Regions from separate parts of the Arthrobacter sp. efr-133-R2A-63 genome, predicted to be linked through region 2. Evidence: riboswitches for the same ligand, from Rfam matches in the RefSeq annotation. Region 2 holds a riboswitch; the other holds the start of a gene.
What was found. Region 2 has a riboswitch for cyclic di-AMP ahead of QRN45_RS18880 (NlpC/P60 family protein). Riboswitches for the same ligand answer to the same signal wherever they lie in the genome.

Region 1: another riboswitch for cyclic di-AMP. It lies ahead of QRN45_RS11470 (aggregation-promoting factor C-terminal-like domain-containing protein); the one in region 2 lies ahead of QRN45_RS18880 (NlpC/P60 family protein).

The regions. Positions count from the first base shown of each region.
Region 1 covers NZ_JARVRG010000021.1:137,439-152,118, reverse strand. The annotation lists gene QRN45_RS11490 (sodium:solute symporter family protein) at 1-1,148, opposite strand, end outside; gene QRN45_RS11485 (ArnT family glycosyltransferase) at 1,273-3,300, opposite strand; gene QRN45_RS11480 (ArnT family glycosyltransferase) at 3,307-5,343, opposite strand; gene QRN45_RS11475 (glycosyltransferase) at 5,340-6,728, opposite strand; gene QRN45_RS11470 (aggregation-promoting factor C-terminal-like domain-containing protein) at 6,890-7,621, opposite strand; cyclic di-AMP (ydaO/yuaA leader) riboswitch at 7,624-7,796, opposite strand; gene QRN45_RS11465 (sensor histidine kinase) at 7,960-9,438, opposite strand; gene QRN45_RS11460 (response regulator transcription factor) at 9,451-10,191, opposite strand; gene QRN45_RS11455 (hypothetical protein) at 10,434-11,246, shown strand; gene QRN45_RS11450 (alpha/beta fold hydrolase) at 11,402-12,220, shown strand; gene QRN45_RS11445 (diguanylate cyclase domain-containing protein) at 12,217-13,206, shown strand; gene QRN45_RS11440 (winged helix-turn-helix domain-containing protein) at 13,757-14,626, shown strand.
Region 2 covers NZ_JARVRG010000036.1:48,455-63,134, forward strand. The annotation lists gene QRN45_RS18845 (alpha-mannosidase) at 1-319, opposite strand, end outside; gene fdhD (formate dehydrogenase accessory sulfurtransferase FdhD) at 468-1,349, opposite strand; gene QRN45_RS18855 (FdhF/YdeP family oxidoreductase) at 1,351-3,684, opposite strand; gene QRN45_RS18860 (molybdopterin molybdotransferase MoeA) at 3,747-5,123, opposite strand; gene QRN45_RS18865 (DUF6457 domain-containing protein) at 5,120-5,407, opposite strand; gene mobA (molybdenum cofactor guanylyltransferase) at 5,439-6,086, opposite strand; gene QRN45_RS18875 (HNH endonuclease) at 6,123-6,623, opposite strand; gene QRN45_RS18880 (NlpC/P60 family protein) at 6,874-7,638, opposite strand; cyclic di-AMP (ydaO/yuaA leader) riboswitch at 7,644-7,810, opposite strand; gene QRN45_RS18885 (M23 family metallopeptidase) at 7,956-8,774, opposite strand; cyclic di-AMP (ydaO/yuaA leader) riboswitch at 8,777-8,987, opposite strand; gene QRN45_RS18890 (iron-dependent transcriptional repressor DtxR) at 9,114-9,809, opposite strand; gene serC (phosphoserine transaminase) at 10,082-11,212, shown strand; gene QRN45_RS18900 (MFS transporter) at 11,234-12,580, opposite strand; gene QRN45_RS18905 (DUF3027 domain-containing protein) at 12,625-13,209, opposite strand; gene QRN45_RS18910 (cold-shock protein) at 13,217-13,600, opposite strand; gene QRN45_RS18915 (hypothetical protein) at 13,844-14,059, shown strand; gene QRN45_RS18920 (helicase-associated domain-containing protein) at 14,109-14,680, shown strand, end outside.

The sequences.
Region 1 (14,680 bases), on a different contig from region 2:
AGGGCAATGACCATCGACAATCCGATGAACAGGAACGTGGAAATCCGGCCTCCCAGCAGTTCCGCACGCGACGTCAGGGGCTGCCGTGAACCGCGCAGCGCGGGGATGATGTCGCGGATGACGACGGCGGAAATCGCGTTGGCGTCCGAAGAGGTCATGGCCATGGTATGGGAGAACATTCCGGCAACAACCAGGCCTACCAGGCCGGCAGGCAGCAGTTGCTGGGTGAGGAGCGCATAGGCCTGATCGGGGTGCGCCAGGTTGGGCAGGATCAGAGGCGCGGCCCACATGGGGAAGAAGAGCACCAATGGCCACACTAGATAGAGTGCGCCGGAAAGCAGGACTGATTTGCGGGCCGCTGAGCCGGAAGGGGCGGCAATGAAGCGCTGGGCCAGATTCCAGGTACCTCCGTTGTAGGAAATAGTGCTGATCAGGCAGTAAGCAAGGAAGAATCCGATGGTGTAGTCGCCGGCGAATGGCTGCGAATGGGAGGCCGGCAGACGGGACCAGATCCCGGCGATCGAGGAAACGCCCCCGAGCTTGGCCATGGCGAAGATGAGCATCGCGACGCCCGCCACGGACTGGATGATGAATTGGCCCATATCCGTCAAGGCGTCAGCCCACAAGCCACCAACGGTCGAGTAGATGAGCGTGACCCCGCCGACAATCAGGATGCCAACGGCAATCGGAACCCCGGCGAACACGTTCAGGAGGATTGCGCTGGCCGCCCACTTGGCCGCAACATCGAACACTTTCAGGGCGGCACCGGACCAGGCCAGTACTTGCTGCGCGGGCAGGTTGTAGCGCGTGGCCAGGTATTCGAGCGGGGAGATGATGCCCAGGCGCTGCCTTAGGCGCGGCCAGCGCGGGGCGAAAAAGACGGAGCCGATGATGCAGGCGATGGTGATGGTGAGCGCCCACCAGACATACAGTGCGAAGCCGGTGGTGTAGGCGATGGCGGCGTAGGCAACGAAGACGGCTGCCGAATAGCCGGACATGTGGTGGGAAATCCCTGCCAGCCACCACGGCATCTTCCCACCGGCTGTGAAGAAGTCCGCGGCGTTTTTCACCCGGCTCTTGGCCCACCAGCCGATCCCTATCATGACGACGAAGTAGGCCCCTAAAACGAGCCAGTCGGCGAAATACATACATCCTCCTTGATGCAACGAAAGCTTGGAAACGGGATCTGCAGTGGCGTCCACTTTTCTCTGCAAACGTTTGCAAAACAAGGGCCTTTTTGAAAGTTTTCCTGCGGGTGCTTCAGCTCAGGATTCAGCCCGCCAGCGGGTACACCGTGGTTCCGCCGATGGACTGTGCCTGGAAGTTCGCCGCCACCCATTGCGCGATCTGGGCAGGCGCTTCGGATCCGCTGCTGCCCTGCATGGTGCCGCCGGCGATGAAGTAGTGGATCTTGCCCTGTGCCACGAGCTGCTGGAACTGCTGGAGCGTGGGGGACGGGTCCGTGCCGTTGAAGCCGCCCACCGCCATGACGGGCAGTTCGGTGGCCAGCTGGTAGCCGGCGGCATTGTTGGAGCCAACCACGGCGGCCGCCCACGTGTAGTTCGAGGCGCCGGACTTCAGCGTGGCAACCATTTCCGACGACGGCGTGGTGGCGCCGAGCAGGCCGCCCATGCCGCCGCCCTGCCGGTTCCCTCCGAAGCCGCCGCCCTGGATGCCAGACGGCTGGAGGGCTTGCGGGGGAGTGTTCTGGCCTGATTGCCTGAAACCGTTTTGCCCGAAGCCGCCCCGGCCTCCAAAGCCGCCGAAGCCACCGAACGTAGTCGCGGGCCCGGCGCTGGGGATGGCGCCGCTGTGCGTCACAGAGGCGGTGGAGATGGAGTACGCCAAAGGCCCGGCGAGGGAGGCCGCGAGGGCGAGCGCCGCCGTCGTGCGCTGAAGGATGCGGGAGGTGAAGCGTCCCGAAAGGACCAGCCCGGCTGCGGCTGCGAGGGCGCCGAACAGCACTGCCCAGCGCAGCAACGGACCATAGGCCGTGGTGCTGCCCAGGAGCTCGAAGGCCGTGAATCCCGCGGCGGCCACTGCGACTGCGAGCATGACCGAGGCGACAAGTTGCGCACGGTGCTGCCACAAAAGCGCGCCGCCCAGGCCTGCGAGCCCGGCGATTCCAGGGGCCAGCGCTACCGCGTAGTAGGGGTGGATGATGCCCGCCATGAAGCTGAATACCAGCCCGGTGACCAGCACCCACGAACCCCACACGATCACTGAGGCGCGCACGGCATCCGTGCGCGGGGCACGGCGGCCCAGCCACAGCAGGCCGGCCCCGAGGACCAGCACCGAGGGCAGCAACCACGCGATCTGGCCGCCGAACTCGCTGTTGAACATCCGGAACAGCCCGGGAACGCCCCAGCCGTTGCCGCCCCCGACGCTGCCTGTCTCCTGGCCGCTCAGCCTGCCGAAGCCGTTGTATCCGAGGGTCAGTTCCAGGATGGAGTTGTTCTGGGACCCGCCGATGAACGGCCGCATGTTCGCCGGAACGAGTTCGACGACTGCGAGCCACCAGCCGGCCGAGACCACCATGGCCGCTCCCGCGCCAAGGAGCCGAAGCAGGCGGCGGCCCACTCCACCCGGCGCGGCAACCACGTACGCCACGGCAAACCCGGGAACCACCAACAGGACCTGGAGCTGCTTTGTCAGGAAACCGAAGCCCAGGAGCACCCCGGCCAGCAGGAGCCAACGCAGTTTGTTGTCCTGGATGGACCGCAGCGTGGCGTAGCCGGCGGCCGTCATGAGCAGCACCAGCAGGGCGTCCGGGTTGTTGAACCGGAACATGAGGGTGGCAACCGGGGTGATGGCCATGACGACGGCGGCCAGCAGCCCGGCCCGGTGGGCGATCCGTGGATCGCCGGTGGCGGGGGCCGCAGCCCGCCGGACTGCGAGATACAGCAGCCATGCCGTGGCAACGCCCATGAGCGCCTCGGGAACCAGGATGCTCCAGGAGCTCAGTCCGAAGATCCGCACCGAGAGGTCCATGATCCACAGTGACGCCGGCGGCTTGTCCACGGTGATGGAGTTGGCGGCGTCGGACGATCCGAAGAACCACGCGGTCCAGTTCTGCGAACCGGCTTGGGCCGCTGCGGAGTAGAACGGGTTGGCCCAGCCGGAAGCGCCGAGGTTCCAGAGATACAGGACCGCCGTTGCGAGGAGCACGATGCCGAGCTCCACTCGGTGCCGCAGGGCGTGGGGAACGGGCGGTTCCAGCGGTGTCGGCTCTACGGAACTCGACGGCGGAACCAGCTGGCCCGGCGTGGAACCTGTATCTGTGGAATAGGACGTGGTCATCGGAATCTACTTTGTCAGCTTGTAGACGGTGGAGTTGCCCACCGTCTGGGCTTGGAAGTTGGCCTGTACCCAGGAGGCTACCTCGGAATTGCCGCTTTGGCCTCCGAATCCGCCGCCGCCACCCATGCCGCCACCCTCGATGTAGTAGCCGATCTGTCCCTTGGCCACCATGTCCTGGAACTGTGCCAGCGTGGGGTAGGGATCGCCGCCGTTCCAGCCACCGAGTGCGATCACGTTGGTGTTCGTGGCGAGCTCAAGGCTTGCGGCCTGTGTGGCGCCGGAGACGCTCGCCGACCACTTCGTGGTGGTGGACGACAGCAGCGCGGTCAGTCCGGCGTCGGCCGTTCCCTCGGAACCGGGGCCTCCTGCCTGACCTGCGCCACCGGCTGCGCCGAACCCTCCAGCCCGGTTTCCGAAGCCTCCCGTGGCGGAGCCGGCGGGACCCGACGTCGGGATGGACCCGGAATGCGCGGTAGCCGCCGTCGCGAGCGTCCACGCTGCGGTTCCGAGGCCGCCGGCCAGAAGGGAAACGACGACGACGGCCGCGGCCGCTGCGCTCCGGAACCGGCCCGCGGGCCGCAGTGAGTCGAGGCGGAGCAGGATTGCCGCGGCCGCCACCACGCCCAGGACGACGATCACGATGCGCAGCCACGGAAGCCAGGAGGCGTCGCGGCCGAGGAGAACCGCGGACCACGCTGAACTGCCGAGGACCACCACCGCCAGAACGATCGGGGCCGGCCAATATCCGCGGCCGCGCCACAGCTCAACGCTGCCAATGCCCACCAGGGCGGCGATTGCCGGTGCGAGGGCTACCGCGTAGTAGGGGTGGACGATGCCGCTCATGAAGCTGAACACGCCCGCCGTGACCAGAAGCCAGCCGCCCCACAGGATGAGAGCGGCGCGGGTACGGGAGGCCCGCGCTTCCCGGCGGGTGAACCACAGGCCGGCTGCCAGAAGAACCAGCGCAGCAGGCAGAAGCCAGGAGACCTCCGCACCGAAGCTCGTGCCGAACATGCGGGTGATCCCGGCCGCCCCGCCGAAGCCGGTGTTGCCGCCGCCGCCGAATGCGCCGAGGCCGCCCCCGGCGGGGCCGCCGCCTCCACCGGGCGTGCCCTCGCCCGAGCCGGTGATGCGGGACAGCCCGTTGTAACCAAAAGTCAGCTCAAGGAAGCTGTTGGTTTGCGAACCTGCCATGTAAGGCCGTGCCGAAACCGGAGTCAGTTGGAAGAGGGCGATATAACTGCCAGCCACTACGGCGATACCGCCCACTGCGCCGAGCAGGTGCAGCAAGCGCCGCTGCAACGGGGTAGGGGCGGCCCAGAGATATGCGAGTCCGAGGCCCGGAACAATCAGGAATCCCTGCAGCATCTTTCCCAGGAACGCGAGTCCCACGACGGCGCCGGCTGCGGCGAGCCACTTCCAGCCCGCGCGTTCGATGGCACGGGTCGTGAAGTACGCGGCCAGGACCAGGCAGAGGGTCAGCATGGCGTCGGGATTGTTGAAGCGGAACATGAGCGCCGCCACCGGCGTCAGGGCCAAGGCGCCGCCCGCCAACAAGCCCGCGCCCGGTCCGGAGACCCGCTTGACGGTCAAATAGAGGAAGCCGACGGCGGCAACGCCCATCAGTGCCTCGGGAACCAGCATGCTCAAGGGCGAGAAGCCGAAGATCCGGCCCGCCAAAGCGGGGATCCACAAAGAGGCCGGGGGCTTGTCCACCGTGATGGCGTTGCCGGCGTCGAGGGAACCGAAGAGGAAGGCCGTCCAGTCCTTGGTGCCGGCCTGGATGGCCGCGGCGTAGAAGGAGTTTCCGTAGCCGGTGGCCGCGAGGTTCCAGAGATACAGGAACGCGGTGGCGACGAGGAGCCCGGCGGCGGACGGCCGCACCCAGCGGGGCTGCCGTCCAAAGGCGTATCGGGTCCAACGGGGCGCGGCATCGGGGATCGACGGGCCGGCCGGGTGAGGCGGTGCGTCGGCAGTCCCGGCGGCGGCAGGAACCACTGAACCTGCGGGTCCCGTGCTTGCGGGAGTAATCGTGGAGGTCATGATGCTGCCGTTTCTGTGCGCGTTGTGGCTTGTGTGGTGGGTGCAGGCGCCTGCGCGGCTGGCTGCCGGAAGACCCAAAGTCGGAACAAGAGGAAGCGGACTGCAGTGGCTGCGAGGTTCGCCGCGACCACGGTGAGGAGCTCGCCCCAGCGGCCGGGCGACGTCGTACCGTGCACCACAGCGAGTGCCCCGGAAGTGAGGGCGAGGCCGATGCCGAAAACGATCAAACCCTCGAAGTGGTGCCGGACCGGATTGCCGCCCTGGATGCCGAAGGTGAAGCGCCGGTTGGCGCCGGTGTTGGCGATGGCCGTGGCGAGCAGCGCCAGGAAGTTGGCCAGCTGCGGGTCCATGAAGCCGCGGCAGAACAGGAAGATGAGCACGTAGGCCAGGGTGGAGGCAGCGCCGATCGCGGCGAACCGGACCAGTTGCCCGAAAAGGCTGCTGCGCGGGCTCTGCTCGGCAATGCGCGACGACGCCGGAAGCGGCCCGCGTGCCAGCGCTGCGCGCAGTTCCGGAACGGGGATGCGGCCCGAGACGAGATCCCGGGTCAGCCGGACCATGCCGCGGATGTCTGCCAGGGCAGTGCGCACCACGTCGACGCTGGAATTGGGATCGTCGATCCAGTCAACGGGAACCTCGTGCACGCGGAGTCCGCAGCGTTCGGCGACCACCAGGAGTTCAGTGTCGAAGAACCACGAGTTGTCCATGGTGTGGGGGAGGAGCTGCTGGGCGACATCTGCCCGGATCGCCTTGAAGCCGCACTGCGCATCGCTGAAACGGGCGCCCATGAACGAGTGCAGCATCAGGTTGTAGCTGCGCGAAATGAACTCGCGCTTGGGGCCGCGGACAACCCTTGAGTTCCGCGTCAGGCGCGTGCCGATGGCGAGGTCCGAGTGGCCGGAGATCAGCGGTGCCAGAAGGGGCGCCAGAGCGGCGAGGTCCGTGGACAGATCCACGTCCATGTAAGCGAGAACCGGGGACGGCGATGCAAGCCACACCTTGCGAAGGGCGTTGCCGCGTCCCTTCTCCTCAAGATGGACAACAGCGAGTTCGGGCAGCTCCCTCGCCACGCGTTCAGCGATTTTCAAGGTGCCGTCCGTGCTCGCGTTGTCCGCCACGGTGATGCGGAAGCCGTGCGGGAACGTCTCGCGCAAGTGGCCGTGAAGCCGGCGCAGGCACTCCTCAAGGTCGCGTTCCTCGTTGAAGACCGGGATCGTGACATCGAGCACGGGGATGGCGGTGTGGGTGTCCACGGGCGCGCGTCGCACCGTGCTGCGCTGGAGGGGAGCGTTGGGCTGGAGGGGAGCGTTGGGCTGGAGGGAAAGGCCCGGCGGCACCACCGCGGGGTCCTTCAGGGTACCGGAGGTGGATTCGATGAGCGTCATGTATCCAGAGTGCGGCTGCCGATTATGAGGGCTTTAGGCGGAACCTGTGATATGGCTGTGGATCTCCGACCGGCATGGCGACTCGCATGTGTGGCCACTAGACGCAGAGGTCCGCCCCCGGAAGGGACGGACCTCTGCGTTCTTTGTGCGTAGCTCCTGGCTTAGTACCAGTTGTTCGCGAGGTGGAAGGACCACGCCGCGGACGGCGATCCGTAGCGTTCCTTGATGTAGTTCAGGCCCCAGCGGATCTGCGTCTGGTAGTTGGTCTGCCAATCGGCGCCCTCGGATGCCATTTTCGCGCCCGGCAGCGACTGCCCGATTCCGTAAGCGCCGCTGGAGGCGTTGGTGGCAGTCGTGCGCCAATCCGATTCCTTGTTCCACAAGGTGATCAGTGCGGACATCTCGCCCTGACCCCAACCGTAGGACGGCAGGAGGCTAGCGGCATAGGCCTGGGCGCCGGCGGGATCGTCGAGGGCAACAGGTGCGGCCGGGGCAACAGGTGCGGCCGGGGGTGCCGGCGCGGCGGGGGCTGCAGCCTGGGGCGCGACGGCGGCCGGAGCCGGGGCGGCTGCCCGGCTCGGAACCGGCGTGGCGCTCGGCTTGGCGCTCGCGCTCGCCGACGGCGTGGCGGTGGCGAATGGAGTGGCTGAGTGACTAGCCGCGCGGGAATCCGACGAACGGCTCATGTCCTGGGCATTGATGGCTTGTCCGGCGGCCTGGCTTGCAGCACCGGCACCGAGGAACACGGCGACGACGCCGGCAACAACTGCCATGCGCTGGCCGGTGCCGAGGTTCGAGGCGACTCGCCTCAACGTGGAACGTGACTTGTTTCTCCGGGCAGGTTCGCCGCGGTGGCGCGCAACAGAGCGCGACTGATTCCTGGAATCAGACATGGTGATTGCCTCTCGACGCCTGCGGAGTTAGCTGTCGGATTCGGATGAGGTCATCCGGCCGTGGCCACTGGGAATCGTGGCGGTGCGGCTTCACCCCTAGGGCTGGCTCAACATGAGCGCTTGCCCGGAGACCTGGGTCCCCCGTCTCTGCCTGGACTGTTGGCACCGGGGAGGGGCAGAGCTCGGCGCCTACCCGGCGGCGGCCGGAATAATCCGGCGCACCTATTCGACGGTACAGGAGGATTCGGCTTAAGTCACATTTGGGTAACGGAGATCACGACGCCGGTGCGTCGACTTGCGCTCGCCGCGCACCGGCGTCGTCATTTTGTGGACGGCCTTCAGGCCGTGGCGGTCCTCAGCGCCGGAAGCCGCACCGCAAACTCCGTCCGGCCCGGCCGCGATGCCACTTCGACAGTACCGCCATGCGCCTGAACGATGGATTCCACGATCGACAAGCCGAGCCCGGACGTGCCCTCGGAACCGGAGCGGGCGGCGTCGGCACGGGCAAAGCGCGAGAAAATCCTGCCCTGGAAATCCGGCGGGATGCCCGGCCCGTTATCCGTCACGGTCACCACGGCGCTGCCATCGGCGGAACGCATGACGCCGGTGACCACGGTGGTACCCGCCTCCGTGTGCTTGCGGGCGTTGGAGAGCAGATTTGCCAAGACCTGGTGGAGCTGAGTGGTGTCGCCGCGGACCGTGATGGGCTCATCCGGGAGCTTGAGCTGCCAGATGTGTTCGGGGGCCATGACTTTCTCGTCGCTGACGGTTTCGACCACCAACTGCGTGAGGTCCACATCGGTGAACTCCGGGGCCTTGCCTTCGTCAAGCCGGGCCAGCAGAAGGAGGTCCTCCACGAGGGTGGTCATGCGTTCGGACTGGCTTTGCACCCGGCCCAGTGATTTGCGGCCGTCCTCGGTGAACGTCTCGGTCATGCGCAAGAGCTCTGTGTAGCCGCGGATGGCCGTCAGCGGAGTGCGTAGTTCGTGTGACGCGTCGGCCACGAACTGGCGCACTTTCGTTTCGCTTTGCTGGCGCGCCTCGAGGGCGCTCGAGACGTTGTCCAGCATGAGGTTCAATGCATGGCCCACGCTTCCCACCTCTGTGCCCGGGTGGGCCGCCGACGCCGGAACGCGCACCGCGAGTGCCACCTCACCGGCGTCGAGCGGAAGCTTCGATACCTTCGTGGCGACGTCGGAAAGTTGCTCCAAGGGACGCATGGTACGGCGGATCAGGACGGTTCCGGCCAGCCCGATCAGGATCAGCCCGCCCAAGGACACCAGCACCATGGTCCACACGAGCGAGGCCTCGGTGTCTTCTTTCGAGGCAAGCGGCAGCCCCGTGATGACCACATCGCCATAGGGGGTTTCGGCGGCTACCAGCCGGTAGCCGCCATTGGAGAGGGTGCGATCAACCGGACGGCCATCGGAGGGGAGCGCCAACAGTATTCCGGCATCGCTGGGCGACAACGGAGTACGGGTGGCATCCGAGGAGAGGAACCCGGCATCGCTGCTCACCTGGCCGCCAAGGATTCGCGCGTTCAGGGTGCCGATGCTCTGGCCCCGGGGATCCAGGGGGTCCGGACGGCCGCCGGGGTTGCCTTGCGGCGGGCGCCCGTGCGAGGCCTGCATCAATTGCTGGTCCAGTTGCTTCGTGAGGAACACGTCCATGGAGGCATAGCTGACCACCCCGACTGCGCCGCAGATGGCCACGAGGAGCGCCATGGAGAGGAGGATCAAGCGGGTGCGCAAGTGCCAGGTTGAGGGATTGAACCAGCTGTGGTCGGTTTGGCGGGGGATACCCGAGAGTGCGGACATTCGACGCCTCGGCTATTCGGCAGGCTTGATGACGTAGCCGGCTCCGCGCACCGTGTGGATCATGGGCGGATGGTTGGCCTCGATCTTCTTGCGAAGGTATGAGATGTAAAGCTCCACGATGTTGGCCTGGCCGCCGAAATCGTAATCCCACACGCGGTCCAGGATCTGGGCCTTGCTGACCACGCGCTTGGGATTTTCCATGAGGTAGCGCAGGAGTTCGAACTGGGTCGCGGTGAGCGGGATGTCTTCGCCGCCGCGGGTGACTTCACGGGTGTCAACGTTCAAGGTCAGGTCGCCTACCACCAGCTCGGCCGTGTCCATCGCAGCCACCCCCGAGCGCTGGACCAGGCGGTGCAGGCGCAGGAGGACTTCCTCCATGCTGAAGGGCTTGGTGACATAATCGTCGCCGCCCGCGGCCAACCCCACGATCCGGTCCTGCACGTCATCCTTGGCGGTGAGGAAAAGCGCAGGAACCTCGGGCGCAAAGGCGCGGATCCTGCCCAGCAGCTCAACGCCGTCGAACCCTGGAAGCATCACATCCAGCACCAGGACGTCCGGACGGAAGTCCTTGGCGAGCTTCACTGCGGCCGGACCGTCGCCGGCCACTGCGACCGACCAGCCCGCCATGCGCAGGCCCATGCTCATGAGCTCGGCGAGGCTGGGTTCGTCGTCCACCACGAGGGCGCGGATGGGAGAACCGTCCGGGTGGCTGAGCTGCGGAAGGTTGTTGGTCATGGAGTGCGAGGATGCCATGGGACAACTCTCCAATCTGCCGGTTTGCCGGTGCTTAGCCGTTGCTGTGAGCACCCTGTGAGTCCCAGCCTAGCCACCTGTCCAAAGGTTGCGCGGGTTCCCCCAGCAGAATCCGACACAACACCGCTGCAGGTCACAGGGAAGCCTTCAGTTCGACACAGCCAACGCACAGCAACGCGACTGACGCTGATTGGGACAAGAACAACCGCGACCAAAGAGTCTCGACTTCGATGGAGAACATCATGGATCAGCAAAACAACCCCTCCGTACCTGGTTCCGAGCCGGAGAACGGGCACCCGCAGCCAGTGATCCGCCCCGTTGATGAGTCCGGGCAGCCTGCCGCTGGTTGGGGTGCTCCCCAGCAGCCGGTGAACCAGCAGCCTGCCGCTGGTTGGGGTGCTCCGCAGCAGCCGGTGAACCAGCAGCCTGCCGCCGGTTGGGGTGCTCCGCAGCAATCCAACGCCGGACAGCCCCGACCTTCGTTTTTCAAGAATTGGAGCCTGAAGAAGGGCCTCATTGTCGGCGGCGTCGCGGTGGTGGTCGCTGCGGCGGCAGGAGCCGGCGCATATGCCGCCGGTAACGGGACCGCGGTGGCTGACACTACCAACGCGCAGGGTCCGGGTGCCGGGCAGAACGGGCAGGGCGGATTCGGCGGCCCCGGCGGCACGAACGCAGGCCCGGGTGGGCTCGGGGTGGGCATGGGCGGCCTGAACGCAGCGGTCCACTCGGAATACGTTGTCCTCCAGAACGGCAGCTACGTCACCATGGCGGGCCAGCTGGGAACAGTCACCGACATCTCGGCGAGCTCCATGACGGTCAAGAGCGAAGACGGGTTCACGAAAACCTATGTGCTGGGATCGGACATCGTGGTAGCTCAAGGTATGCGGCAACGCGGAAGCGGGACCACCGGCACCACCCTGACCCTCGCCGATGTGAAGTCCGGATCCAGCGTGCGGGTCACTGCGCTCAAGGATTCCGACAAGTACACGGCCCAGTCCATCCAGATCGTGACTGCCACCGCGTCAACCACCCAAGGAACCGGGACCACCAACTAACCCGCAGTTGATGTCGTTATCGGCCCCCAAAACGACATCTAATGCGAGTCAGTTGGGTACGATGACAAGGGCCGGCGGACGGGGGTTCACGGACGAGCCCGGCGCGGAAATGCGGAAGGGGTCAGGCCGATAGCCGAGGAGAGTTGAGGGTACCCATGACCGCGTCGATGGTTGAGCGGCACAATGTCACGGTCTTGGGGGCAACGGACGGCCAGGTCCTGATGTTCGCGCACGGTTTTGGCACGGACCAGAAGATGTGGGACCGGATTCTCCCGTTCCTGACGGAGCAATACCGCGTAGTTCTCTTCGACCACATGGGCTCGGGGGGATCCGACCAGGCATTTTATGATTCGTCCCGCTACTCGAGCCTTGACGCCTACGTTGCCGACCTCCTGGAGATCTGCGCCGAGCTGGACCTGGGGGGCGTGACGCTGATCGGCCACAGCGTCGGAGCCATGATGGCCATTGCCGCGGCCACGGCCGACCAGCAGTCGCGCATCGCCCGGCTCGTGCTCGTGACAGCTTCGCCCAGCTATATGAACCACCCCGACGACGGCTACTTCGGCGGCTATTCCAGTGATGAGCTGGACGAGCTCTTTGAATCCTTGGACGCCAACTACCTTGTCTGGGCCGAGGCGATGGCCCCTGTGTTCATGAACGTCCCCTCCTCACCCGAGTTCGGGCGGGAATTGCAGGGCAGCTTCCGTCGGATCAACCCCAGGGTTGCCCGCGATTTTGCCCGCGTCGCTTTCCTCTCCGACGTGCGTCATTTGTTGTCCCGCGTCGAATTGCCTGTGCTCATCCTCCAAAGCACGGACGACGTCGTCACTCCTGAACACATCGGAACCTACCTCCAGGAACGCCTGCCGACAAGCGTCCTCGTCAGGCTTGCCGCGACCGGCCATTTCCCGCAGACAAGCGCCCCGGAGGAAACAGTCAACGCTCTTCTTGACTACCTCGGCACCCCGGTATGACCGACGGGACAGTTGACTATCGGCAGATCTTCGACGCAGCCCCGGCCGGTTACCTGCTCACCCGGCCCGACGGTACCATCGTCGACGCGAACCGGACGATGTACGAGTGGACGGGACGCGGACAGGAAGCGCTGCTGGGGCTGAACCTGCTCTCCCTCTTGCCGGCCGGGGACCGGATCATGTTCCTGACCCACGCCATCCCGGCCATCGAATCCAACGGCTCGGTGAAAGAGCTTGCGGTGGAGATCCTCGCCGCCAACGGCGAAAGGCTGCCGGTATTGCTCGCGGTGTCCCGGACGCGGAAACCCGATGCCTTCGACACGGCTGCCCCCGAACTGAACGTCGTCGTCGTTTTTGGCGTCCACGAGAGGCGCCTTTATGAGCGGGAACTGGCCGCCACGTTGCGCAGGCTCGAAGAATCGGAGTTGGAACGGGCCAAACTCCTTGAAGAGGCCAGGCACCAAGCCACCCACGATGCCTTGACCCATTTGCCGAACCGGACCTTGTTGACGTCGCGCCTCGATGAGGCTTTGGAGCGTGCGGGCAACCACGGCCTGCACGTCGGCCTGTTGTTTTGCGATATCAACCGCTTCAAGGACATCAATGACACCTACGGCCACGCAGTGGGCGACGAGGTCCTCGGCCATGTCGCCGGGCGCCTCGCCGATGCGGTCCGCGGCGTCGACACCGTCGCGCGCTACAGCGGTGACGAATTCGTCATTCTCCTCCCGGCCCTGGAATCACCCGAGGAAATTGCCGTGATCGCCTCCCGCATCCTGAACAGCTTCGATCCGGAGTGCATCGTGGGCGAGTCGCAGCTGCGGGTCGAGCTCGCCGTCGGCCAAGCCGTGACGGCCGCGATGAGGCCAATGCTCCCCGAAGCGCGGGAAGAATTGGCGCGGCAGCTTCTCATGGAGGCCGACGCCGACATGTACCGATCCAAACCAAGGGCTGCGTCGAAGCTGGAAACCAGCCACGCGATGTGAGGTTGAGAAGCCTTGCAAAGGCCCTGACAGGCGATTTGCCAAAAGAATTTTCGATGGAAGCAGATCCAGGATTGGACAAGGGTTGTTTCATATCTCGAGATTCAAGGGCAAGCGCGTGACGTGACTTGAGATTCAGGAAGTGGCAATTCAATCAAATTTTATTCGAGTATTGCGCGCGCAACGGCCAGTGTGGCGAACGAGAATGGGTCACATTTGGACATGTCTGAATTGTGATGTGCGGCACAATAGTCCGATTCGTCTCAAAATGTGGACGTTTCCGCCCTTTGTTACTTGCAAGTTCCCTTTGTTACGTTGCACACTTCAAATGTGAACAAGAACTCAACAGCATCTGCAGCCGCAGCGATCGAGCCCAGCGCACCCGCTGGTTTTTCGATGAGCTGTTGTCGAATGCATGCCTAACTTCAGACCCCAGGAAGTTTCAGGCATTCGCCCCCTGCCCAGCGTCGGGCGCCCCTCCCCATCTCATTGCGGGGACCAGACCAGCATTCGAAGCCGCGATGACGGCTATTCACTTTGAGGTAAGCACTCCATGTCAGTTGCATCCGGATACGTCCATATCTCCGTCCGTAACGCCAATAAGGCCGCGTCGAACGCCGGCCTGCGTCCCGGCTTCGGAAACCGCCCGGCCTACGCCCAGCCCGCACCGCAGGGTGGCAGCCAGGCGCCCGGTTACGTCCCCCAGGGCTACAACCCCAACTCCTACGGACAGCTCCGCGCCGTTCCCGCCAACGAGGCCGCGCCAATGACTGCGCCCACGCCCGTCCTGGCTCCCGCAGACCGCTCCATCCGCCCCGTTGCCAGCGACAATGTGGCCCGCGGGTTCGTGCTCTACATGGGCATTGACGAAGACACCGCCGCTGCCGCAGGAACGTCCATCGCCAAGCTTGCCCAGGAAATCCGGGCTTACGCACAGTCCCTCGTTGCCGGTGCCGAGAGCTATGCCGCCGTCGCGGTAGCCCCGGCCAGTGCGCCCGGTTCGGCGCTCGACGTCGTCCGCTCGACTTTCGGTGACCCGACTGTTGGCAACCGCCAGCGCTCCGAAGCGCTCCGCCCGCAGCCTGCCCAGGAAGCCCGGCCGTCCGGCGTCTTGATCGACCTCGCCCGCCGTGAGGTGCACCTCGACGGCGAATCCCTGAACCTCACGTTCAAGGAATTCGAACTCCTCAACTACCTCGTCGAGAACGGCACCCGCACCGTGGGCCGCGATGAACTCCTCGAAGGCCTGTGGCGCAACGCCGAAGAAGTCCCGAACGAGCGCACCATCGACGTCCACATCCGGCGCCTCCGCTCCAAGCTCGGCCGCCTCGCGAACACCGTCCGGACCGTCCGCGGCCAGGGCTACCGCTTCTACGAGCACCCCGAGGTCATCGTCTGGGCCGCTCCGGAATACTCGATCTAGCCCCACCCAACTGACTCGCATTTGTTGTCGTTTTGAGCCCTCATAACGGCAACA
Region 2 (14,680 bases):
CGCACTGGAATCCAGGAGCGTCGATGCTGAACCCGAGATCGACGACGATCTCCACCGCGGTGCCATCCGCGACTCCCCAGCCCTCCGGGACCTCGCCCCGAAGCCGCAACCATTTGGTGCTCCAGGCCTTGCCCCACGCAGCACCGTGTTCCTGGGGTTCAAAGACCTGGCGGACTGCTTCCGACACCGTCACCGGCTCTCCCGGGGCATCCCAGCTGCTCATTTCAAGAGGCAGTGCCCTGCCATAGATGGCGGGCGCTATCCGCTCCCGGACAAAACGTTCGAGCCGCTTCTCGGTGATCCGGCGGTCGTCGTGCAATTGAGGTCCCCTTTGCAGTGGGCTCGGTTGATTGCTTCCTTACCGTTATGAGCAGCCTGAATCGGCAGGGTCATTGTTCGGAAGAAACAGATTCCATTCGATGGATAAAATCTACGTTGTTCCGGAACAATAGCCAAGTGATTGGCGGTCAACCCCGCACATCCGAAGATGCGGCCGGAACACCCACCCGGTCACTGCCTGCATAGACGTTCAGGCTGGTCCCCCGGCTGAATCCCACCAGGGTCAGGCCGGTCTCCTGCGCGAGCTCCACCGCGAGGCTGGAGGGTGCGCTGACGGCGGCCAGAACCGGAATCCCTGCGAGCGCCGCCTTCTGGACCAGTTCGAAGGATGCCCGCCCGGAGACTTGCAGGACGGTGCCGCTCAAGGGCAACAGTCCTTCGCGGAGTGCCCAGCCCACCACCTTGTCCACCGCATTGTGCCTGCCCACGTCTTCCCGCAGGCACAGCAGCTCGGCGGCACCATCGTCGTGGATCCGGAAGAGTCCGGCGGCATGCACTCCCCCGGTCTTGTCGAAGACCGCTTGTGCTTCGCGGAGACGGTCAGGCAGCGACGCCAGAACCTCGACCGGAATGCTCAGGGAGTCGCCAGCGGGGCTGAAGTGTGAGGATTTGCGCACTGCCTCGATGGAGTCGGTGCCGCAGATCCCGCACGAGCTGGAGGTGTAGACGTTGCGGCCGGTCTCCGGAAGGACGACGTCGGGACGCAACTGCGCTTCGACGACGTTGAAGGTCTGCACGCCGTTCTCGTCCTCGCCGGCGCAGAAACGCAGGGAAATGAGCTGGGCCGGGTCCCAGATGACGCCCTCGGAGACCAGGAAGCCCGCCACGAGGTCAAAGTCGTCGCCAGGGGTCCGCATGGTCACCGAGAAGGACAGGTGCCCCAGGCGCACCTCGAGCGGTTCCTCGACAGCCAGGAAGTCCTCGCGGTACCGGACCGGGTGCTCCAGCGCCTGGGCGGAGCCATCCAGGACATATTTGTGCACCTTGCGGCGCTGGGTCACCCGTCCCATCTCAGATACCCACCGTCCCGGCATCCCGGTTTCCGGCGGCATCCCCATGCTTGACGAAACGCACTGTCATGGCCTTGTAGCCCGGCGTGTTGGATTCACGGGCGACGAGCTCCCGGTGGACCAGGGCGTTGGCCTCGGGGAAGTATGCCGCCGCGCAACCCTTGGCAGTGGGGTAGGCAACCAGCCGGAATTTGTCCGCCCGGCGTTCCGTTCCGCCGAAAGTGGAGATGACGTCCACCATGTCCCTGTCCACGAAGCCGAGCCCGCTGAGATCCTCCTCGTGGACAAGGATGACCCGGCGGCCTTCGGAAATTCCCCGGTAGCGGTCGTCGAGCCCGTAGAACGTGGTGTTGTACTGGTCGTGGCTGCGGACTGTCTGCAGGATCAGGTGGCCGGCCGGGGCTTCCAGGTACTCCAGCGGACTCACGGTGAAGCGTGCCTTGCCGATGTCCGTGGCGAACGTGCGGGTGTCGCGTGGCGGATTGGGCAGCACGAAACCGTTCTTGGTCCGCACCCTTGCGTTGAAGTCCTCGAAGCCGGGGATCACCCTGGAGATGTGGTCCCGGATGACGTCGTAGTCCTCGGCCATGGCACGCCAATCCACAGGGTGGCCATCCCCGAGCACTGCCTGGGCCATGCGTGCGACGATGACGGGTTCGCTGAGCAGGTGCTCCGAGACCGGGGTCAACCGGCCCTGGGTGGAATGGATGACGGACATGGAGTCTTCCACGGAGAGGATCTGCCGCCCGCCCGGGTGTTTGTCGTCCGTGTCCGTTCGGCCCAGGGTAGGCAGGATCAGGGAGGTCTTGCCGTGCACCACGTGGGCACGGTTGGGTTTGGTGGAGATGTGCACCGTCAGCCCGGCCCTCTTGAGCCCTTCTTCCAGCGCGACGGTGTCCGAGCCCGCGGCGGCGAAGTTGCCGCCCATGGAAACGAACACGTCCACATCACCCTTCTCCAGGGCGTGTTGGGTTTCCACGGAGTCGTATCCGTGCGCCCGCGGCATGGTGAATCCAAACTCTTTGTCCAAGGCTGCCAGGAAGCGCTCGGAAGGCTTCTCCCAGATGCCCATGGTGCGGTCGCCCTGCACGTTGGAGTGGCCGCGGACGGGGCAGGCCCCGGCACCCCGCTTGCCGAAGTTTCCCTGCAGGAGCAGCAGGTTGATGATTTCCCGCAAGGTGTCCACCGAGTGGGGCTGCTGGGTCAGGCCCAGCGCCCAGCAAATGATGGTGCCCTTCGAGGCGGCCAGCATGCCGGCCACCTTGGTGATTTCGATGCGGCTCAGGCCCGTGGCGCGTTCGGTCTCGACCCAGTCCAGCGCAGCCCGGGCTTCGGCGTAGGCCTCGAAGCCGTCGGTCTGGGCCTCGACGAAGGCGCGGTCCACCACTGTTCCCGGCTGCCGCTTCTCCTCCTCGAGCAGGAGATGGCCCAGCGCCTGGAACAAGGCAAGGTCGCCACCGACCTTGATCTGCAGGAATTCATCGGCGATGTCCGTGCCACCGCCCAACACCCCGTTGAGCGACTGGGGATCCTTGAAGTTGAGGAGCCCGGCTTCCGGCAATGGATTGACGGCGACAACCTTGCCGCCGTTGTTCTTGCAATCACGCAAGGCGGAGAGCATGCGCGGATGGTTGGTGCCCGGGTTCTGGCCCACAACGAGCACCAGTTGGGCTTCGTGGATGTCTTCCAGGGAGACCGTGCCCTTGCCGATGCCGATGGTCGGGTTGAGGGCGCTCCCGGAAGACTCGTGGCACATGTTCGAGCAGTCGGGCAGGTTGTTGGTGCCCAGGCTGCGTGCGAACAGCTGGTACATGAACGCGGTCTCGTTGGCCGTCCGCCCCGAGGTGTAAAAAACGCAGCGCTCCGGCGTCGTGGCATTCACGTGCTCGCCGATCAGGGCGAAAGCATCCGTCCAGCTGATCGGCGAATAGTGTGTGTCGCCGGGGCGGATCACCACTGGCTCGGCAATGCGGCCTTGGCTGCCGAGCCAGTATTCGGTCTTGTCCTCAAGCTCGGCCAGGGAGTGCCGGGCCCAGAATTCCGCGCCGACCACGCGCGTGGTGCTCTCCTCGGCGATTGCCTTTGCCCCGTTTTCACAGAACTCGGCGGGGCTGCGTTTGCCGGTGATGGACTCGGGCCAAGCGCAGCCGGGACAATCGAAACCGTCCCGTTGGTTGACGCGGAGCATTGACTTGACGGTCCGGCTGACGCCCGCTTGGGCCCAACCGCGTTCCAATGCAACGGTGACTGCCTTGACGCCCGCGGCGGAGCGCTTGGGTGGGTGGATCTGGAGGTCATCTTCGTTGATGTCCTGCTCGGGAGCATGCCTGTTCATGTCCCCATCATTGCAAGGCATGACTCTCTAATCCACCCGCGTCCATTCGGCGTCGGAATCTCTCAGCCCGTCAGGGCGCTCCAGTCGACCGGCCCGGACGGCACCTTGCGGGCAGACCGGGAGGGAGACTTCTTGGCCTTGTCCGCCGTGGGCTTTGGCCGGGGAAGGGGCGGCCCCCACGGCAACGGAAAAGCGGGCACCGCCTCTCCCAGTTGCACGCCGTGCGGTGGCACCACCATGACTCCGTCGGCGCTGGCGAGGCCGCGCATCATCCCGGGGCCCGCATGCTGGGCCGGCGAGGCCAAGCCGTACACGAACCTGAAGGGAAGCAAGCGCGTGCGCCCCGGGTCGGCGTCGAGCATGGCACCGCAAGGAACCTCGCCGACCTCCGGCAGCGCCCTGTGCCCCAGCCCCGCGAGGAGCGGTGCACCGATCGTGAAGAGGACCATCATGGCCGCGAGCGGATTCCCGGGGAGACCCAGCACAAAGCGACCGTCCGGCAGTTCGGCCAGCACGCCGGGATGTCCCGGACGCATCGCAATTCCATCAATCAGCAAACGGCCGCCGAGCTCCGCAATGGCCCGCCGGAAGTGGTCCGTCCCCGAACGGCCAGTCCCACCGGTGGTGATGACGACGTCGGCGGGAGGCGCGTCGGGCGACAGCTCGCCTTCTTCAAGGCCCGCGAGCCACTCTTCATAGGAGTCGCCCACCTTGATTTGCTCGCCGCGGATCCCGCCAAGGAGCTCGACGACGGCGCCAAGCTGGGGACCGAAGGTATCCCTCACCCGGCCGGGGACCGGGACACCCGCGGTCACCACTTCGGAGCCGGTCAGGAGCATTTTCACGAGGGGCTTGCCGAGGACGTCCAGCTCGTCGCGCCCGGCCAGTGCGGCCAGGGCGAGGTGGGCAGGGTTCAAGACAACGCCCGATGTGATCAGCAGCTCGCCCGCCGCGGCTTCTTCTCCGGCGTTTCGGATGTGTTGGCCGTTGCGCGGTTCGCCCGGTTTCGCTTTTCCGCCGAGCGCGAGCAGCGGCAGGCCGTCTTCATCGGTGGTCAGGACCCCGCTCTCGCTGCGGAGCACTGCCTTGGCCCCCGGCGGGATCAAGCCACCGGTGACGATCGGGCTCGCTTGGTGCGGGGCCAGCCGATGGCCGGGTTCCGCGAGGATCCAGGGGCCGCTGCCGTTGACCGCCCAACCATCCATCGCCGAGGACGCATAGTGAGGCAGGTCCTGCAGGGCGTGCACATCGGCGGCCAGGGTCCTGCCGATGGCGTCCTTCAGGGCGACGGGAGCGGCGGGAATGGGCGTGGCACTGTCGAAGGCTAGTTGCCGCGCCTCGGCCCACAAGTGGTCGGCGTGCTGGACCTGCTCAACGTCCGGGGCCGGTTCGGTCACGGCGCCGAGCGGCTCGGCGCCTTCTTCGGGGGCTTCCGTCATCCGGCGTCGGTTCCGGGGTTCGTATAGTCCTTCGCGAGCGTGCGGGCCAGGCCCATCGCGGCATCCATCGACGCGGATTCGCTAGCCTGCCCGGACCCCGCTGCGAGTCCGGCTGCGAAGCCCGCGATGAAGGTGGTCAAAGGAGCCGCCGGCCGGACCACTGAATGGGCTGCAACCCCTGCCAGGGACAGGATCTCGTTGATGTCGATCTCGACGTTTTCGAGCTCATATGCTTGCAGCAGGCTCCTGCACCATTCCTCGAGCGTTTCTTCCTGGCTCTTCACGATCCGCCTCCACAGTCCTGTACAGCTGTTGTCACGGCAGGTCGCCGTCCACTCCGAGCGCCGCGGCATCGTCCCAGGTATCCACGTCGTCGGTGGACCCTTCGGGGACGGGCACGGCCAGCAGATCAAGCCTAGCAAGCAGCCGGAAGACCGCTGCGTTGGCCAGGCCCTCCTCTTCCGATACAGCCTGCACTTCCCGTTGCAAGGCAGATACCCGGTAGATCCCGAGCAGGGGCTGCTTCCGTCCATCGGAGGATATGGACAGGGCTCCTTCCGATTCCGCATGGGCGGAAACTTCCTGGAGCAGGACAGGAACAGCGGCGGCGGCCAGGGGCATGTCGCAGGCCATGACGAGCACCCAGGCTGCATGGCCTGGGGAGGGACTCTGGCCGTGCCGCGCTTCGGAATCCTGCCCTTCGCTGTCTTGCCCCTCCAGGGCGAGGAGCCCGGCGGCGATCGCGGCTGCCGGTCCGGCGAAGGGCGGGTCCTCCCGTGCGGTCAACGTGCCGTCCGGCAATGTGCCGGGATCCGGCCCGACGACGACGACTCTCCGGGCTCCGCGCGTGGCCGCCAGGGCACGCTGAAGGAGCGTTGCGCCGTCGTACCTCAGATGGGCTTTGGGCACGCCGCCGAGGCGGGAGGACTTGCCACCCGCCAATACCACCGCATCAAAGTCCACCCGCCCAGATTACCCGGGAAGCGGCTCAATTCCGGTTCAGGCCGCCGATTCAGGGAGGAGGAAGGGATCCCATGCGGGCGCAGGTTTCTCAAGCTCCTTGATCTGCCAGATAGTCCCGGTGGGCGCCGCGGGAGTGAACCTCAGTTTCCAGCCCATCTCGGCTGGAGTGTGGTCACTCTTGGCGTTGTTGCAGCGAAGGCACGCTGCCACCAGGTTTTCCCAGGAATCCGCGCCGCCCCTGGATTTGGGGTGGACGTGGTCAATGGTGTGGGCTGCTTTCCCGCAATAGGCGCAACGGTGGCCGTCGCGGCGCAGGACGCCGCGGCGTGTAACCGCCGTGATGGTGTTGTACCTTGGCCGGATGTAGCGATTGAGCAGAATCACGGACGGACGTCCGAGAATCTCCTGTGGCCCGACGACAGGCTCGTCGCCTTCGGCCACTACGCTCGCTTTCCCGGTGAGCACAAGGACCAGCGCCCGGCGGAAGGTTACTACCGCCAGCGGTTCATATCCAGCATTCAGAACGAGTGTGCGCATGCACGTACCTCTTCACGGCCGCACCCGTCAGGGGCGCGAGGGCCGGCTGCCCTCTGCATGTACGGGCTGTGGATCGACAACCTAAGAGTAAACACCCGGAGGCCAGATCAACGAATCCTAGCGTGAGTTCCAGGACGGTGTCGGTCAAAGTTCATGTGCCGGACACGTTTGCGCATGCTGGTTAAAACGGAACATCCCCGCCGGCGGACCGACGGGGATGTTCCAGTGAAAACTATGTAGCCGGAGCTAATTAGCCACCGACGCGGATGAAGACCGGGCCGGAACCGACGTTGACGCTGTACAGGGCGGTGGTGCCACCGTTCCAGCCGCCGTGGACTGCCATGCCGTTGCCGACGTAAACGGCGATGTGGGCCATGCCCATGCCACCGTTCTGGTAGTAGACGAGGTCACCCGGCTGCGCTTCAGCAGCGCTGACCGTGCGGCCGAGGGAGAGGTAGTCTGCCGGCCAACCGTGGAAGTGGATGCCAACGGCAGCCAAGGAGTTCGAAGCCAGGGCCGTGCAGTCCTGGGCAACGCCAAGCTGTGCGTAAGCTGCGGCAGCAATTGCCGCGCCCTGGCCGCTGGCAACCTTCGTTGCGGGAGAAACAGCAGCAGTCACGGAAAGCGTCGAGACGCCGGTAGCGGCACCCGTTGCAGCCTGCGGAGCAGGAGCAGCTTCCTGGGTAGCGACCGGAGCAGCAACAACCGGAGCAGCCTCGGTGGAAACCGTCGGGCGCTCGTACTTGATGGCGACGGAGGAGTCGGCCGAAATGCTGGCTTGGGCGACGGACTGGACTTCCAGGGCGGAAGTCGAAGTGGACTCGCGGGGGACGTTGGTTTCTGCAGCGTTGGCTGCGATACCGCTAGTAAGCACCAGACCGGAAGCAGCTGCGATAACCGCTGCCTGACGGCCTACGCCACCGGCGTTGCTGCCGACAGTCTTAGCGATAACGGCAAGCGAGTTGGTCTTGGTGACCGCGGCACGGTGGCGCGCGACAGTAGAGCGTGAAGACACGTTAAGAGGCCTCTCCCTATGCCCGCGAGGTAAGCTGTCGGATTCGGATGGGAGTCATCCGGCCACACTTCTCCCTCTCGGAAGTTGTGCGACTTAACCCCAAGGCCATCCGTGAAGATGACCAAAAGTGGGTCCCCCGCCTCTGCCAGACGATGTTTTGCGAACGGAACCTCGAGCAGTGGCAGAGCTAGGCAATCCACTCGAGTGCATCAACTCTCTAAAAGTTGATGCGTCTTAGACGGTACATGAGTTTTGGCTGAATGTCACATTCAGGTCACGGAGCGTGACAAGCATGCGAGAGGCTTCCATCGGATTGGCTACAGCCAGCCCAGGGGGTCGACGACGTCGCCGTTGACCATGACTTCAAAATGGAGGTGGCAGCCGGTGGAGGCGCCGGTAGTGCCGCTCAACGCGATGACGTCGCCGCGGCTGACAGTCTGGCCCACGTGGACGTTGAACGAAGACAAATGGTTGTACGTGGTTTCCAGGCCGTTGCCGTGGTCCACCACAATGCGGTTCCCGCCGCCATACGGATGCCAGCCGGCGAAGGTCACCTTGCCCGCCGCAGCGGCATGGACCTGGGTGCCGCACTGGGCCACGAAGTCCTGGCCCCGGTGGAATTCGCCTAGGCCGCCCGTGATGGGGTTCACGCGGTAACCGAACGGCGAGGCCGTGATCAGGGTATCCAGCGGCGCCCCGAGTGTGCCCTTGGAGGACGACGTCGTGATGGTGCCGACGGACTGCGCGCTCAGGAGCTGTTTGAGCCTGCTGTCCGGATCTGCCGTGGTGGAAACCGCAGCGCGGCTGAAATCGATCGTGGCGCTTGCCGCGGCCGGGATTTCAGGCTGGGTTCCCACTGCCAGGGCCGTCTGGTTCAACTCAGGGGTGGCCGTCATGGCGCCGGCGCCCGGCATGGCGATCGTGAGGATGAGGCCGGTAGCCGCAAGGGCCACGCCGGCCTTCTGCCCCGCTCCGCTCGCTGCGGCGAACTCGGCCATCTGCCGCAAAGGTCCCTTGCGGCGGCGGAGTTCGCGATGGGGATCGCGGGGCCGCTGGTGCTCGACGGCGCTTGCGCTCCGCAGCTCAGCAGCAGGACCGGACGCGCGCCTGCGGCCCCTGGTGTTCTGCGTGGTCAAGGTTTTCCTCTCTGGCAAGCCTGCGAAGTTAGCTGTCGGATTCGGGCCAGAGAGATCGTGGACCCGGTCCGCACGAAGGACGCGAAGCGCAGGGCTACTCCGAGGAGGACCCTGCGCAATGTGTGCTTCTGCTGCGGACTTCACCCCAAGGCCGTCTTTCGACGGCCGATGGTGGTTCCCCCGCTTCTGCCAGTGAATGGACTAATCCACCTGATCCACTGGCAGAACTCGGCTTCGGATCAGGTAACGCTTTGGTATCGGCGCCAGTACCCAACTATAGGGGATTAAGCCCCCGCGGTAATAATTTCGTTATCTTTGCCGCTCGCCTTGCCGGAGAGGCTAGGCGACCGTGACAAACACGTGCGAGGCAACCTCCGGCGGCAGCTCCAGGGCGCCGTCGATATTGGGCACGCGGACTGAGATGTACTCCCCCACCCGTTCCAGGGAAACCCTGGCACCGGGACGGATTCCGCCCTCGTCCAGCTGCACCAGGAGTTCCGGTTCCACCTGGATCGGTTCGGCCAATCGGCTGACGGTGACCCGGTTTTCAGGTGAGTATTCGTTCATCGCGTCAAGGAGGTTGACCACGCCGTCCGTAAACGCGTGGGACGCGGCTCCGCCCAATGCTTCGAGTCCCGGAATGGGGTTGCCGTAGGGCGATTCCGTGGGGTGGTCCAGGAGCTCGTAGAGCCGCCGCTCCACGCGCTCGCTCATGACGTGCTCCCAGCGGCACGCTTCATCGTGGACGTAGGCCCAGTCAAGCCCGATGACATCGGCGAGGAGCCGTTCCGCGAGCCGGTGCTTGCGCATGACTTCCGTGGCGCGTTTCCGGCCCGTTTCGGTCAGCTCAAGGTGCCGGTCGTTGGACACAATCACCAGGCCGTCGCGTTCCATCCGACCGATCGTCTGGGAAACAGTTGGGCCGGAGTGCCGCAAGCGTTCGGCGATGCGTGCGCGAAGAGCCACGATGTTCTCTTCTTCAAGCTCCAAAATGGTCCGAAGATACATCTCAGTGGTATCGATCAGATCCGTCATCCAGCTCAGCTCCTCGAGCGCAGTATCTTGCGTGTTTTCGCCAGCTCCAAGCTTAGCTTATTTGGAATTACTCCGGATAATTACGACGCCGGTCCAGCGCTCTTCCGCCGTCCCATCCGGAGCCGACCAAACAAATGCTTTCCACGTGGCGGACTATGACACCTCCGGTTCTGCCCCCGCCTGCGGCGTCGGGCAGAATTGGGAAGTCGAAGGAGGCAGCTTGCCACCTGCCACGACCCATCTAGGCCGCTACTTCACCATTGGAGCATCCCGTGAGCGACAACAGCATCACTATCCCCGCCGATTTGCTGCCCAAGGACGGCCGCTTCGGCGCCGGGCCCTCCAAGGTCCGCCCGGAGCAGATCGAGGCCCTGTCCGCCGCCTCGACCACGATCCTCGGCACCTCCCACCGCCAGGCACCGGTCAAGAACCTGGTGGGCTCCGTCCGCGAGGGACTGAGCCAGTTCTTCCGTGCGCCCGAGGGCTACGAGGTGATTCTCGGCGTCGGCGGCTCCACCGCGTTCTGGGATGTCGCCGGCTTCGGCCTGGTCGAGAAGAAAGCCCAGCACCTCTCCTTCGGTGAGTTCGGCTCCAAGTTCGCTGCGGCCACCAACAAGGCACCCTTCCTGGAAGCCTCGTCCATCATCACGTCCGAGCCGGGCACCCGGCCGGTTTCCGAGGCCGAAGCGGGCGTGGACGTGTACGCATGGCCGCAGAACGAAACCTCGACGGGTGTGGCCGCTCCGGTCAAGCGCGTTGAGGGCAGCGACGACGGCGCCCTGGTCCTGGTGGATGCGACGTCCGCGGCCGGCGGCCTGGATGTCGATGTTGCCGAGGCCGACGTCTACTACTTCGCTCCGCAAAAGAACTTCGCCTCCGACGGCGGCCTGTGGCTGGGCCTCTTCTCCCCCGCAGCCCTGGAGCGCGCCGCCCGCATCAAGGCAAGCGGCCGGTGGATCCCCGATTTCCTGGACCTTCAGACGGCCATCGACAACTCGAAGCTCAACCAGACCTACAACACGCCGTCCTTGTCCACCTTGGTGACCTTGGATGCCCAGGTGCAGTGGCTCAACAAGAATGGTGGCCTGGACTTCGCTTCGGGACGCACCGCGGACTCCGCAAACCGCATCTACACGTGGGCAGAGGCTTCCGAGTACGCCACCCCGTTCGTCGCGAAGGCAGAGGATCGCTCCAACGTCATCGCCACGATCGATTTCGATGATTCGATCGATGCCGCGGCCATCGCCAAGGTGCTGCGCGCCAACGGGATCGTGGACACGGAGCCGTACCGCAAGCTGGGCCGCAACCAGCTGCGCATCGCTACCTTCGTTGCCATCGAGCCGGACGACGTCTCTGCGTTGCTCGCCAGCATCGACTATGTGGTGGGCGAACTGAAGAAGTAAGCGCCGGCCGCGTTCCTGCGGTCAGGGCTTGTCGGCGTCGTCCGGGTGCGGATCCCGGGCGGCGCTGGCCTCTTTAACGGCGCTGTCCTTATTAAGAGCATCGCCCGCGCCCAAGGACTCAATGCGGAAGAACCGCAGCCCTCGGGCGGTTCGATCGAAACGGAGCCGCAGCTGGCGCGCGCGAATGATCCACACGATGCCGACGACGGCGGTGCCGGCGCCCGCGGCGGCGGCCACACCCACAGCCCATCGGGGTCCGGCGACGTTGGATACCCAGCCGACGAACGGTGCACCGATGGGCGTTCCACCCATGAAGATGGCCATGTAGAGCGCCATGACCCGGCCGCGCATGACAGGTTCAGTGGTGGATTGCACGTAGCCGTTGGCGCTGGTGATCATGGTCAGGGCAAACAAGCCGCAGGGAATCAGCGCCAAGGCAAACATGGTGTAATTCGGTGCCAGCGCCGCCAGTCCGCTCGCGAGGCCGAACCCGCCCGCCGCCGCGAAGATGAGGCGCATCCGTGGCCGGCCGCGCCGGGCGGCAAGGAGCGCCCCTGCGACGGAGCCGATCGCCATGACCGAGTTGAGGAGCCCGAAGGCGCCCGCGTCCATGCCGAATTCCGTGCCGACCATGGCCGCAATGAAGAGGACGAAGTTCAAGCCGAATGTGCCCATGATGAAAATCGCGACGAGGACAACCACAATGTCCGGTCGATTGCGGACGTAGCGAAGCCCCTCCCGGATGCGGCCTTTGCCTGCGGCTGCCCGGGGCTGGACGCGCAGGGAGGCTAGGGGAATGGCCCGGATCGCGCCAAGCATTGCGAGGAAGGTCACGGTGTTGATCATGAACACCCAGCCCGGGCCCACGGCCACTGTCAGGACGCCGGCCACGGCGGGACCGATCATGCGCGCAACGTTGAAGGATGCGCTGTTCAATGCAACGGCATTGGCAAGATAGTCGTCCTTGACCAGTTCCGAGACGAACGTCTGGCGGACCGGTGCGTCAAGTGCCGAGACGACGCCCAGCACCAGCGCGAACACATAGACATGCCACAACTGCGCCGCACCGCTCAGCACCAGCAGTCCCAAGCCAGTGCTCAGGACTGCCATCGCCGATTGCGTCATGACAAGGAGCCTGCGCCGGCTGTAGCGGTCGGCAAGCAGTCCGGCCCACGGAGCAAGGAAAAGCTGCGGGCCGAGTTGGAGGGCCAAGGTCACGCCCATGGCGCCGGCGTCGTGATTGCTCAGATGGGCGAAGACCAACCAATCCTGGGCAGTCCGCTGCATCCACGTGCCGACGTTGGAAATGAGGGCACCGATGAACCAGATGCGGTAGTTAGGGACACCCAGCGATTTGAAAGTGGACATCAGTTTCCACCTTCAAGGAATTCACTCGCCGGGTCCGCCAAAGGTTAGTCAGCCTCGATGTCGTCGACGTCGTCGTTCTCTGGTGCGTCACCGGAAGCGGCGGCCTGCGAACCGGAGGGCTCGCCGTCGTCGTCCACGTCAACGGCGACGACGGCCTCTTCCGCGAGTTCTTCGGCCGCGGTAGCCTCGTCCTCCGGACGGACGCGTTTTGCCCACGGCACCCATTCCGGCGCGAGGATGGAGTCCTCCGACGGCAACAGTCCAAGCTCGCTGACGGTGACAACCTTGGAGCGCGAGTTGCGGGTCACCACCGCGTACCACTGCCAACCGCCATAGCCTGCCAGCCGCGATTCGAACAGGTGGGTGACCACGCGTTCGCCTTCGGAGCGCGCTGCAATGTGCGGGCCGATTTCACCCGGCCGGGCTATGGTCTCCACCGCGTTGCGGGCAACATCGACGGCGGCGGCCAGGAAAGCGTCCGGCTTGCCGACGCGCCACACGGGGATGCCGGTGCGGGGTTTCGCCGTTGCCGGCTTCCGCTCAGCACCGGAACCAGGCGTTCCAGCCGTTCCAGCAGCGGCGCCAGTGCCGTTCTCTTCAGGACTGGCTTCAGCGGATTCCGATGTCATGGCAGCTTTAGGCTTCCAGCTCGTCGGCGACCTTGCGCAGGGCTGCGGCAATGGCCTTGCCCTTGGCGCCTTCAGGGTACTTGCCGGCGGACAACGTGCCGGAGAGGTTGTCCAGGACGGAAACGAGATCCTGGACTACCGGAGCAAGCTCGCGGGCGTTCATGCGCTTGGCCTTGGCGATGGATGGCAACTTGTCCAGCACGCGGAGGCCAAGGGCTTGCGCGCCCCGGCGACCATCGGCGACGCCGAACTCAACCCGGGTGCCCGCTTTGAGATCCGCTACGCCTTCGGGCAGCGCTGATTTGGGCAGAAACACTTCCTGGCCGTCCTCTGCCGCGAGGAATCCGAAGCCTTTGTCCTTGTCATACCACTTGACCTTGCCGGTGGGCACGTAATCAACCTTCTTCGTTCTGACTTGCGAGACACAGCCGGCGCGCCACCGCATCCGCAGGATGCTGCGGGAATAGGGGTAACTGCCTGGACCGTGTTGGTCTATTGCTTCAAGGTTATCCTGCCCGGCCGCGGAATCGCGCTTTGAGGCTCCAGCAGGCCGGTGCCGCCGCCATTTGTCCGCGACCGGACTGCACCCGGGCCGGAACCGGTGATGCGGCCCCGGACTGTTAGCGTTGCATGCATGATTCCCCACGACTTCCGCCGGCCGCTCACGATCGTTGCCGCCGTCGTCGCAGTCCTGTCCCTGGCGGCCGTCGCCGCCGTCATGGTGATCGCTTATGGCAACGGCGTGGCCCCGGTGTGGGTCACGTCCACCGCCCTGTACGGGCTGCCGCTCGCCTTCATTCTGATGGCCGCACTGGTGGTTGACTCCGTGTGGGCACGGCGCCGTCAATGAGCGGCCGGAAAGCCCGACGGCGGGCCCGCCTGGCGGTAACGTTGAACTGATGTCCCTTATTCGCGCGCTCAGCAAGGAACTGGAAGCGCGCAGCGACGATTCGCTGCGGGCCTTGTTTGCCGCGCGGCCGGACCTGATCTCCCCCATCGCACCGGATTTCGCCGCCCTCGCAGCGAGGGCAAGTGCCCGGGTCAGCGTGCAGCGCGCCCTGGAACGGCTGAACAAACCGGAGATGCAGGTGCTGGAGACGCTCCACCTATGCACCAACACGGACACCGGCCACAGCGCATCGGCGGCCGGATTGAAGAGGTGCATCAACGGAGCGACGCTTGCCGCGCTCGAACCGATCCTGAGCAAGCTCCAGGAGCTGGCCCTCATCCACCGGGCCGATCCGCCGGCCACGGTGCACAATCCAGGCAGGCAGCGTTTCTACTTGCCGGTGGGCAGCCTCAAGGACGTCATCGGCATCTACCCGGCGGGCTTGGGCCGCAGCTACACCGAGTTGGTCCGACTGCAGCCTGCCTTCGCGCAGCGGGTGGTGCACCTCGTTGCCGAGCTCCACCAGAGCGGCGCCCATATCCTGGCCGCCACGACGCCCATGGACGCGGCTTTGGCACTGCA